3 regions of the Pseudaeromonas sp. HNCC25DJ180 genome follow, and region 1 is predicted to be linked to each of the others. Evidence: predicted binding sites of a transcription regulator. Region 1 holds the regulator's gene; each other region holds the start of a gene.

Region 1 (3,232 bases):
CACCTTCCTCGATGACGTCATCATCACCCAAGGCACCATCAAGATCACCGCCGACAAGGTAGAGGTCATTCGCCATGGCGAGCAGGGGGCCGAGGAGATGATCGCCTACGGCAAGCCCGCCACCTTCTTCCAGGTGCTGGATAATGGCAAGCCAGTCAATGCCAAAGCGGATCAACTAAGCTACAAGCTCAAAGAAAAACTGGTGGTGCTGACGAATAATGCCGAGCTGAAACAAGAAGATAGCCAAGTTAATGGCGACCTCATCCGCTATGACATCGAAAAGCAACAGATGATGGCCGAAAGTGCCAAGAAGGGCTCCCGGGTGAAGACAGTGTTCCTACCCGAGCAGGTGCAGCAGCAGAACAGCAAGGGGGGTAAATAATAGATGAGCCTGCTCAATGCCCAGCACCTGCAAAAAAGCTACAAGAGCCGCAAGGTAGTCAGTGATGTCAGCCTGCAGGTAGAGACAGGCCAGGTCGTGGGTCTACTCGGCCCCAACGGCGCCGGTAAGACCACCTCATTTTACATGATAGTGGGCCTGGTACCCCAGGATGGCGGCAGCGTCACCATAGATGACATGGACATCACGACGCTGCCCATGCATGAACGGGCCCGCAACGGCATCGGCTATCTCCCCCAGGAGGCCTCCATCTTCCGTCGACTGACGGTGGAGGAGAATCTGATGGGCGTACTTGAGGTTGGCCAGAACCTCAGCAAGGCTGAGCGCTTGGATAAGATGGAGTCCCTTCTCGAAGAATTTCACATTACCCATATCCGCAAGAACCTTGGCATGAGTCTCTCCGGTGGCGAGCGACGACGGGTAGAAATCGCCAGAGCCCTGGCTGCCGAGCCCAGATTTATTCTGCTGGATGAACCCTTTGCCGGTGTGGATCCCATCTCGGTCATCGACATCAAACGCATCATTGAGCATTTACGGGATCGCGGGCTTGGGGTATTAATTACCGATCATAATGTACGGGAAACCTTGGATGTCTGTGAGAAAGCCTATATCGTCAGTCATGGTCAACTGATTGCCGAAGGCACTCCCGACGAAGTTTTGCACAATGAACAAGTGAAACAGGTCTACCTGGGCGAAGGATTCACCCTCTAGCAATTGATGCTGAGACTGATTATTCACAAGTACAGCATAAGGACACACCAACGTCGATGAAACCGACTCTACAGTTGCGACTGGGCCAATCGCTGGCCATGACGCCACAACTTCAGCAGGCCATCCGCTTGTTGCAACTCTCCACCCTGGAGCTACAGCAGGAGATCCAGCAAGCGCTGGATGCCAATCCGCTGCTGGAGCAGGAGGAGAGTGACAACCTGGACGCGCCTCAAGTGTCGGAGGAGCATGACGCTGAGCATGACAACGAACACGATGAGAGCCAGATGGACACAGGCGAGGCACTCAATCAGGATAATATGCCCGATGAGCTGCCCATGGATACCACCTGGGATGAGGTCTATACCGCCGGAGCCAATCAACCCAGTGGCCTGCCCTCCAGTGACGATGACTCCATCTATCAGGGGGAGACCACAGAAACCCTGCAGGACTATCTGCTCTGGCAGATGCACCTGACCCCGTTCAGCGAGCTGGACCAGGCCATCGCCCTCTCTATCATAGATGGCATAGATGAGTCCGGCTATCTGACCACAGAGCTGGACGACATACTGCAGGCGGTGCAGGCCGACGATAGAGAAGTCGATCTGGATGAAGTGGAAGCCGTGCTCAAGCGCATCCAGCACTTCGATCCTATCGGGGTCGCGGCCCGCAGCGTGCAGGAGTGTCTACTCATTCAGCTGGGCCAATACGCCCCAACCACACCCTGGCTCGCCGAAGCCAAGGTTATGCTGCAGGAGCACATGGATCTGCTGGGCAGCCGCGACTACCGCAACCTGGCGCGCAAGATGCAACTCAAGGAGGGGGATCTGAAAGAGGCGCTGGATATCATCCTCAACCTGGAACCTCGCCCGGGTAACAGCGTCATCCAGAGTGACTCCCAATATGTCATTCCCGATGTGGCCGTCAGCAAGAAGCACGGTAAATGGATGGTCGAACTCAACCCGGATGCCATGCCCAAGATCCGCATCAACGAAACTTACGCCGCCATGGCCCGCCATGCCCGCAACAGCAGCGACAGCCAGTTTATTCGCTCACACTTGCAGGAGGCCAAGTGGTTCATCAAGAGTCTGGAGAGCCGTAACGAGACCCTGCTCAAAGTAGCCACCTGCATAGTGCAACAGCAACAAGACTTCTTCGAGTATGGTGAAGAGGCGATGAAGCCCATGGTACTGAACGATGTGGCCGAGTCGGTGGAAATGCATGAATCCACCATATCCCGGGTAACCACACAAAAATTCATGCATACCCCCAGAGGAATTTTCGAACTTAAATACTTTTTCTCCAGTCACGTCAATACTGATAATGGAGGGGAGTGCTCATCCACCGCGATCCGGGCCTTGATCAAGAAACTGGTCGCAGCGGAAAATACGGCAAAACCCTTAAGCGATAGCAAGATCGCGGATTTGCTTACAGAACAAGGTATTATGGTAGCCAGACGGACTATCGCGAAATATCGTGAGTCTCTCTCTATACCCCCGTCCAGTCAGCGCAAACGCCTGCTGTAGACCAACAAAAAGGAAGACGTTATGCAAATTAACCTGTCAGGTCATCATATTGAAATCACCGACCCGCTGCGTGACTTCGTAAATAGCAAATTTGCCAAACTGGAGCGTCACTTCGAACAGATCAATAATGTTCAAGTTATTCTGACAGTTGAGAAGCTCAACCAGATCGCCGAAGCCAAACTCAACGTCAATGGCGGTGAGATCTTCGCTAACTCCCAGCATGAAGATATGTACGCCGCTATCGACGCTCTGATCGACAAGCTGGATCGCCAGATCATCAAGCATAAAGAAAAGTTAAACAGCAAATAAGCATGCTAATTCAGGACTTTCTCAGCAGGGACTGCACCCATGGTGCGGTCCCTTGCTCTAGTAAGAAGCGCGCCATCGAGCTCATCAGCGAGCTGGCCGCTCGCCGCCTGGGTCTCGATGAGCAGGATCTTTTCGAGCGCCTGCTGGCCCGCGAGAAGATGGGCAGCACAGGTATAGGCGGTGCCATTGCCATACCTCATGGTCGCATCCCCGACGGTCACCCGCTGACCGCAGTGTTTCTCACCCTGGAACAACCCATCGCCTTTGATGCCATCGACAATCAACCGGT
Region 2 (3,232 bases), on a different contig from region 1:
TATCAGGCGACGCAGGGCAATCCGGCAGGCAGCGGTCAATACTTCGGGATCCTGGCTACGAGACGCATACTCCACCAGTGTCTGCAGTATGGTACGCATATCCCGAATGGGCACTCCCTCGATCAGCAGGTTCTGCAATACCTTGACCAGAGTCCCCAGCGGCATGACGCCCGGGATCAGCCCCTCCACCAGCTTGGGCTGACTGCGCCCCACCATATCCAGCAGGTTTTGCACCTCTTCATGACCCAAGAGTTGTGCCGCGTGATTGGTCAACAACTGGCTCATATGGGTGGCAATCACGGTGGAGGCATCCACCACCGTATAGCCCAGGCTATGGGCCTGATCGACCTGGTCCCGGTTGATCCAGATGGCATCCAAACCAAAGGCCGGATCCCGGGTCTCGATCCCCTGCAACGCACCAAATACCTGGCCAGGATTAATAGCCATCTCCCGGTCGTGATAAACATCCGCCTCACCGGTATTCACCCCCATCAGGGTAATGCGATACTGATTGGGCGGCAGATCCAGGTTGTCACGGATATGCACGGGTGGAATGAGGAAGCCCAGCTCCTGGGAGAGCTTCTTGCGCACCCCCTTGATACGATTGAGCAACTCACCCCCCTGGCTGCGATCAACCATGGGAATAAGCCGATAACCCACCTCCAGTCCAATCACATCCACTGGACTCACATCATCCCAACTTAGATCCTTGTGCTCGGGCACACCCGCACTCTCCACCGGAGCCAAGGCACGGTTGGCTGCGGCTAACTGATTGGCCTTGTTACGCTTATAAACCCACCAGGTGACCCCCCCCGAGGCACTCCCCAGCAACAGGAAGGCGAAATGGGGCATACCCGGCACCAGCCCCATCACCACCAAAATACCGGAAGCAATACTCAGCGCCTTGGGATCCGCGAACATCTGGGAGAGCATGACGTTGCCCATGTCCTGCTCGCTATTTTGCCGGGTGACTATGATAGCAGCGGCGATGGAGAGCAGCAGGGAGGGGATCTGGGCCACCAGGCCATCGCCTATGGTCAGCAGGGTATAGATGGTGGTGGCCTCGGCAAAACCCAACCCATGCTGGACCATGCCGACAATCAGGCCACCAATGATGTTGATAAACATGATGAGGATAGCGGCTACGGCATCCCCTTTCACAAACTTGGAGGCACCATCCATGGAGCCGTAGAAGTCGGCCTCCCCTGTCACCTCCTGGCGCCGCCGCTTGGCATCATCCTGATTGATGAGACCGGCATTCAAGTCGGCATCTATGGCCATCTGCTTCCCTGGCATGGCATCCAGGGTAAAACGGGCACTCACCTCGGCGATACGGCCAGCCCCCTTGGTGACCACGACAAAGTTGATGATCATCAAGATGATAAAGACGATGAGACCGACCGCGTAGTTGCCGCCGATCACCACGTTACCGAAGGCCTCGATCACATGACCGGCGGCCCCGGGGCCATTATGCCCCTCCAGCAGCACCACCCGGGTCGAGGCCACGTTAAGCGCCAGACGCAGCAGGGTGGCCACCAGCAAGATAGTGGGAAACGCGGCGAAATCCAGAGGACGCTTGGTGTAGACGGAAACCAGCAAGACGACTAGGGCAAGGGCGATGTTGAAGGTAAAGAGTATGTCCAGCAGGAAAGTCGGCATGGGCAAAACCACCATGCCCAGGGAGGCCAGCACCAGCAGAGGCGTACCTAGCCCCTTGCTCAGCATGCTTCGATTAAGCCCCAGCGAATCAAGAACAGCTTTCAATTCCATGGCATAGCTTCGACTAGAAATACTAACCAAAGACTAGCAAAATACGAGCCACTAATTAATTACTTATTTTTCAGATGGTTATACAGCTCACGCTCTGGGCGCCAAAAAAACGTCAATAGCGCAGCTCATCGGGAATAGGCAGATCCGAAGGCGGCTTGCGTGGTGCCTCGGCACGCCCCTTGCGATAGGCTTGCAGTTGGTAGACATAAGCCAGGATCTGGGCCACCGCCACGAAGAGTCCTTCGGGGATTTCATGATCCAGTTTGGTGGTGTGATACAAGGCTCGAGTCAGAGGCGGCGATGCCACCATGGGTACCTGGTATTCACGGGCAATTTCACGGATCTTCATCGCCACTTCATCCACGCCCTTCGCCACCACCACGGGGGCGGCGCCGGGTTTACTTTTGTCATATTTCAGCGCCACCGAGTAGTGGGTTGGGTTGGTCACCACCACATCGGCCTTGGGCACCTCGGCCATCATGCGACGATTAGCCATCTCGAATTGCATCTGCCGCATCCGCCCTTTGACCTCGGGCTTGCCCTCGGAGTCCTTATACTCGTCCTTGACCTCCTGCTTGGTCATCTTCAGTTGGCGGGAGTGATTCCATAACTGAAAAGGGACATCAATCATGACAATGGGCAACAGGGCACAGCAGAGCAACAAGCCAATCCACAGGGAGATCTGCAGCGCGTCCTCAATGGCAAATGGAAACTGACGCTGACTCAAATCCATGATGTGGGCAAAGTTGGCCTTGAAAACCACCCAGGCCATGATGGCAATGAACAGCACCTTGCCAATCGACTTCACCAGCTCAATCAGCGACTGGACACCAAACATCCGCTTGATCCCGCTGATAGGGTTGAGCTTGTTGAACTTGGGCAGTATCGCCTCACCACTGAAGTTAAAGCCCCCGATCAGCACGTTCCCCAAAACCGAGGCGATCAGGATCAAGATGAACAGGGTCAGCAGCGGGCCCATCAGGTTGCCAAGATCGGCTTCCAGGGCTGTCAGCATGTTGTCCGGGTCAAAGACTAGCTCACGTTCAAAACTAAAGTTACTACGCCAAACACCCATCATGGTTTCGGCAAGCCAGCGCCCTGTCAACATCAGGCCTATCACCCCGGTCAGCAACACCACGGCCGTCCCCATCTCCTTGGAGCGGGCGATCTGTCCCTTCTCTTTGGCTTGTTGCAGTCGCCTGCCTGTGGGGGCTTCTGTTCTTTCCTGACCATCCGACTCAGCCATCTTAACCCCCTTCGCACTGAGTATTGATGAGGGTACAGATCAACCCCTGTACCTGCTGCCAATGCAGCAAGAAGTGCTCCATGAAGCCACCGAGGGAGAGCCAGAGCACCAGCAAGCCACACACCATGCTGACCGCAAAGCCCATGCTGAAGATGTTGAGTTGAGGCGCAGCCCGGGTCATAACGCCAAAGGCAAAGTTGATAAGCAGCATGGCCA
Region 3 (3,232 bases), on a different contig from region 1:
GAGTTGGCATTTTTTTTGGCAGTAGTCGATTCAGCAAGTTGTACCGTGATGATGTCCCCCACCCGGTGCGCCTTGATATCCGAATAGATGCTGTTGACCTGTCCCTGATTGAAGATCGAGCCTGTCGGCTCCACGTTGACCATATCCTCTTCCGGCATGGTTGGCGCAAAATCGGGATCATTAGGCTTGGGACCATTGGGCAGAGAGGTACAACCCACGACCAGCAAGGGCAACAACAACAAACAGACACGACTAACCATAACCACCTCCTAACCAACCTGACTCAGCTACGCTGTGTCAGGAACGACATCATCTGATCGACCGTACTCAACACCTTCGAGTTCATCTCATAAACCCGTTGGGCCTGGATCAGATTGACTAGCTCTTCCGTTACATTGACGTTGGAGGTTTCCAGCATGCCCTGTTTGATCACGCCCAACCCATCAGCTCCCGCAACCCCTTGCAGTGGCGCACCGCTGGATTGGGTCTCGGCATAAAGGTTTTCACCTATGGGCTGCAAACCGGACGGGTTAACAAAGTCAGTCAGCGTCAATTGGCCGACCACCTGAGATTCGGCTTGATCCTTCAACTTCACCGAAACCTGGCCATCCCCCCCCACGGTCACGCTCTCGGCGTTTTGCGGTATCTGGATCTCGGGTTGGATGGGATAGCCCATGCCGGAGGTGACCAGGGTCCCCTCCGAGTTCAGCGAAAATTGGCCATTACGGCTATAGGTGGTCGTGCCGTCCGGCATCTGTACTTCGAAGAAACCCCGCCCCTGGATCATCACATCCAGCGAGTTGTCCGTGGTCTGCACGTTGCCCTGGGTAAAGTTCTTCTGTGTGGCCACCACCTTGGTTCCCGCCCCCAGCATCAAGCCGGAGGGCAGCGTGGTATCAGCCGAGGAGCGACCGCCGGGCTGGTTGATATTCTGATAGAGCAAATCTTCAAAAATCGCCCGCCCTTTCTTGAAACCTACCGTCGAGGCGTTGGCCAAGTTGTTTGAAGCCACAGAAATATTGGTTTGCTGGGCATCCAGTCCTGTCTTACTAATCCACAATGCGGGAATCATAGCGTCCTCCTACTGGACTCAGCTCAGCCGTAATAGCTGATTCTGTGCTTCATCATTCTTTTCGGCGGTCTGCATCATCTTGACCTGGGTTTCAAACTGGCGCTGCAGACGAATAAGGTTGGTCATCTCATCCACTACGTTCACATTGCTGGACTCAAGTGCCCCACTCATCACGGTGACATCGGCGGCCGCCAGCTCTGATTTACCATCTAGCCGACGGAACAGGCCATCCTGCCCCTTGGTCACACCCTTGAGATCTGGCTTGACCAACTTGATCCGCTGAAACTCCTCTATCGTGTCCGGTGCCGCGCCTTCAGGCCGCCCGACCACAGTGCCATCCTGGTTGATTTCAATCTTTTCCATGGGCAGCGGCAAAATGATGGGCTGTCCCGCATCATCCACGACACTGAGACCCGTGCTGGTTTCCAGCACCCCCAATGCCGAGACGCGCAGGCTCCCCATACGGGTAAACGCCTCCTGACCATTGGCATCCTTGACCGCCAACATACCGTCCCCCTGCACCGCCACGTCCAGATCCCGACCCGTGGTCATCAAACCACCCTGCTCCATTCGTTGGCCTGGACTCTCCGTCATGGCAAACACCCGGGAGGGTAAACCATCGCCGTACACCTGCATGGCCCGCGCCTGCTCCAGGTCGGCCTTGAAGCCAACCGTGTTGGCATTGGCTAAGTTATTACCGCGGATCGCCAGGCTATTCATATTTTCCTTGGCGCCCGACATGGCGATGTACAGCAGATGATCCATGGCTCGCTCCAGTCAAAAGGGTGACTTAATCATCAAGCTTGCAACTATGGTGCCAAGGATTAGAAAGGAAATAGACAGAGGAGAAAACAGAAACGAAACTTAAAAAAAGGGCGGCAATGTTTGCCGCCCGGAGGGAACCACTAATTAACGGATCTGCAGTATGGTCTGCTGCAGTGTGCTGTTCACTTCCAGCGCCCGTGAGTTGGCCTGATAGTTACGCTGCGCAGTGATGAGATCCACTAACTCGGAAGAGAGGTTGGTGTTTGAGGCCTCCAGAGCCGAAGACTGCACACTACCAACCGTACCCACCCCAGCCACTGAGGGAACAGCCTCACCTGAATCTAGGGAGGCCTTCCACGCGGTATCACCGATCTGGGTAAGCCCCTGAGGGTTGGAGAATTTGGCCATAGCCACCATGCCCAGATTAACCGTCGAACCGTTGCTATAAGCGGCGCTGACCACACCATCGGAACCGATATTCACCTTCGTCAATTGTCCGACGGTGGAGCCATCCTGGGCCAGACTGTTGACTTCAAACGGCGAGGCATACTGAGTGATACTGTCATATTTCATGTCAAACACCTGGGTGCCATCCGCCCCATTGGTGATAACACCCGCAGCCCCCAATGTCTCGGTACGCAGGGGATTAGGCGCCGGATTAGTGGCCACTGTAGTATCCAGTACCCCTTGGGAATCAAACACCAAGGTGGCACCCAGCGGCATGGAGGCCGTGGTCAGGGGGGGCGTCGCCGCATAGCCACCAGCAATATCAACCGGCATATCATCCACGTAGGTAAGCTGGCGCCAGGTATTGGGATTAGCCGCAGTGGAGTCCTTCAGGAAGTATTGGCTGACCGTATGGGACTGGCCCAACGAGTCATAGATCACCACAGAGGTAGAGGAGGTATAGGTATCAGACTCGGTTGGATCAAACTTGGCTGGGTCCACTGTCTTGCCATTGGCCGGCAAATTCAGGCTGGCATTGATCTGAGAAGTCATCTGCGGTTTACCCGCCACCGCCGGGATCTGCAAGGGTTGCGTCGAATCCAGGCTCACCGCCTTGGGGGTGCCATCGGAGTTCACCTGATAGACCTGCAGGTAGTTACCCTGCGCCGTGGTCACAAAACCGGCATCATTAACCTGGAAAGCCCCGGCCCGAGTGTAGGAACGATCCAGACTACCCACACTACCCGAGGTGACAAAAAAGCCGTCGCCCTTGATGGCCAAGTCCAAGGCGTTATTGGTGTTCTGCAGCGCGCCTTGATGAAACTGCTGGGTCACCGCCGCCGTGGCCACGCCATTCCCCACTTGGGTTCGGGCATTGGCGAAGACAGAACTCGAGTAGACATCGGCAAATTCTGCTCGGGAGCCTTTAAAACCGGTGGTATTCACGTT

What was found. The regulator sigma-54, encoded in region 1, starts transcription at its own class of promoters, with help from an activator protein. The targets are predictions, from matches to a motif close to TGGCACNGTTTTNGCTT.
Region 2: a site for sigma-54 is predicted at 1,805-1,821, ahead of flhA (flagellar biosynthesis protein FlhA). Genes of this name have one in related genera too.
Region 3: a site for sigma-54 is predicted at 1,876-1,892, ahead of ACZYTD_RS06285 (flagellar basal body rod protein FlgF). Genes of this name have one in related genera too.

What each region holds. Positions count from the first base shown of each region.
Region 1 covers NZ_JBVAYF010000001.1:251,787-255,018, forward strand. The annotation lists gene lptA (lipopolysaccharide transport periplasmic protein LptA) at 1-382, shown strand, start outside; gene lptB (LPS export ABC transporter ATP-binding protein) at 386-1,111, shown strand; gene ACZYTD_RS01190 (RNA polymerase factor sigma-54) at 1,168-2,634, shown strand; gene hpf (ribosome hibernation promoting factor) at 2,656-2,943, shown strand; gene ptsN (PTS IIA-like nitrogen regulatory protein PtsN) at 2,946-3,232, shown strand, end outside.
Region 2 covers NZ_JBVAYF010000005.1:111,351-114,582, forward strand. The annotation lists gene flhA (flagellar biosynthesis protein FlhA) at 1-1,770, opposite strand, end outside; gene flhB (flagellar biosynthesis protein FlhB) at 1,883-3,016, opposite strand; gene fliR (flagellar biosynthetic protein FliR) at 3,018-3,232, opposite strand, start outside.
Region 3 covers NZ_JBVAYF010000005.1:155,400-158,631, forward strand. The annotation lists gene flgH (flagellar basal body L-ring protein FlgH) at 1-260, opposite strand, end outside; gene flgG (flagellar basal-body rod protein FlgG) at 284-1,072, opposite strand; gene ACZYTD_RS06285 (flagellar basal body rod protein FlgF) at 1,091-1,837, opposite strand; gene flgE (flagellar hook protein FlgE) at 1,982-3,232, opposite strand, start outside.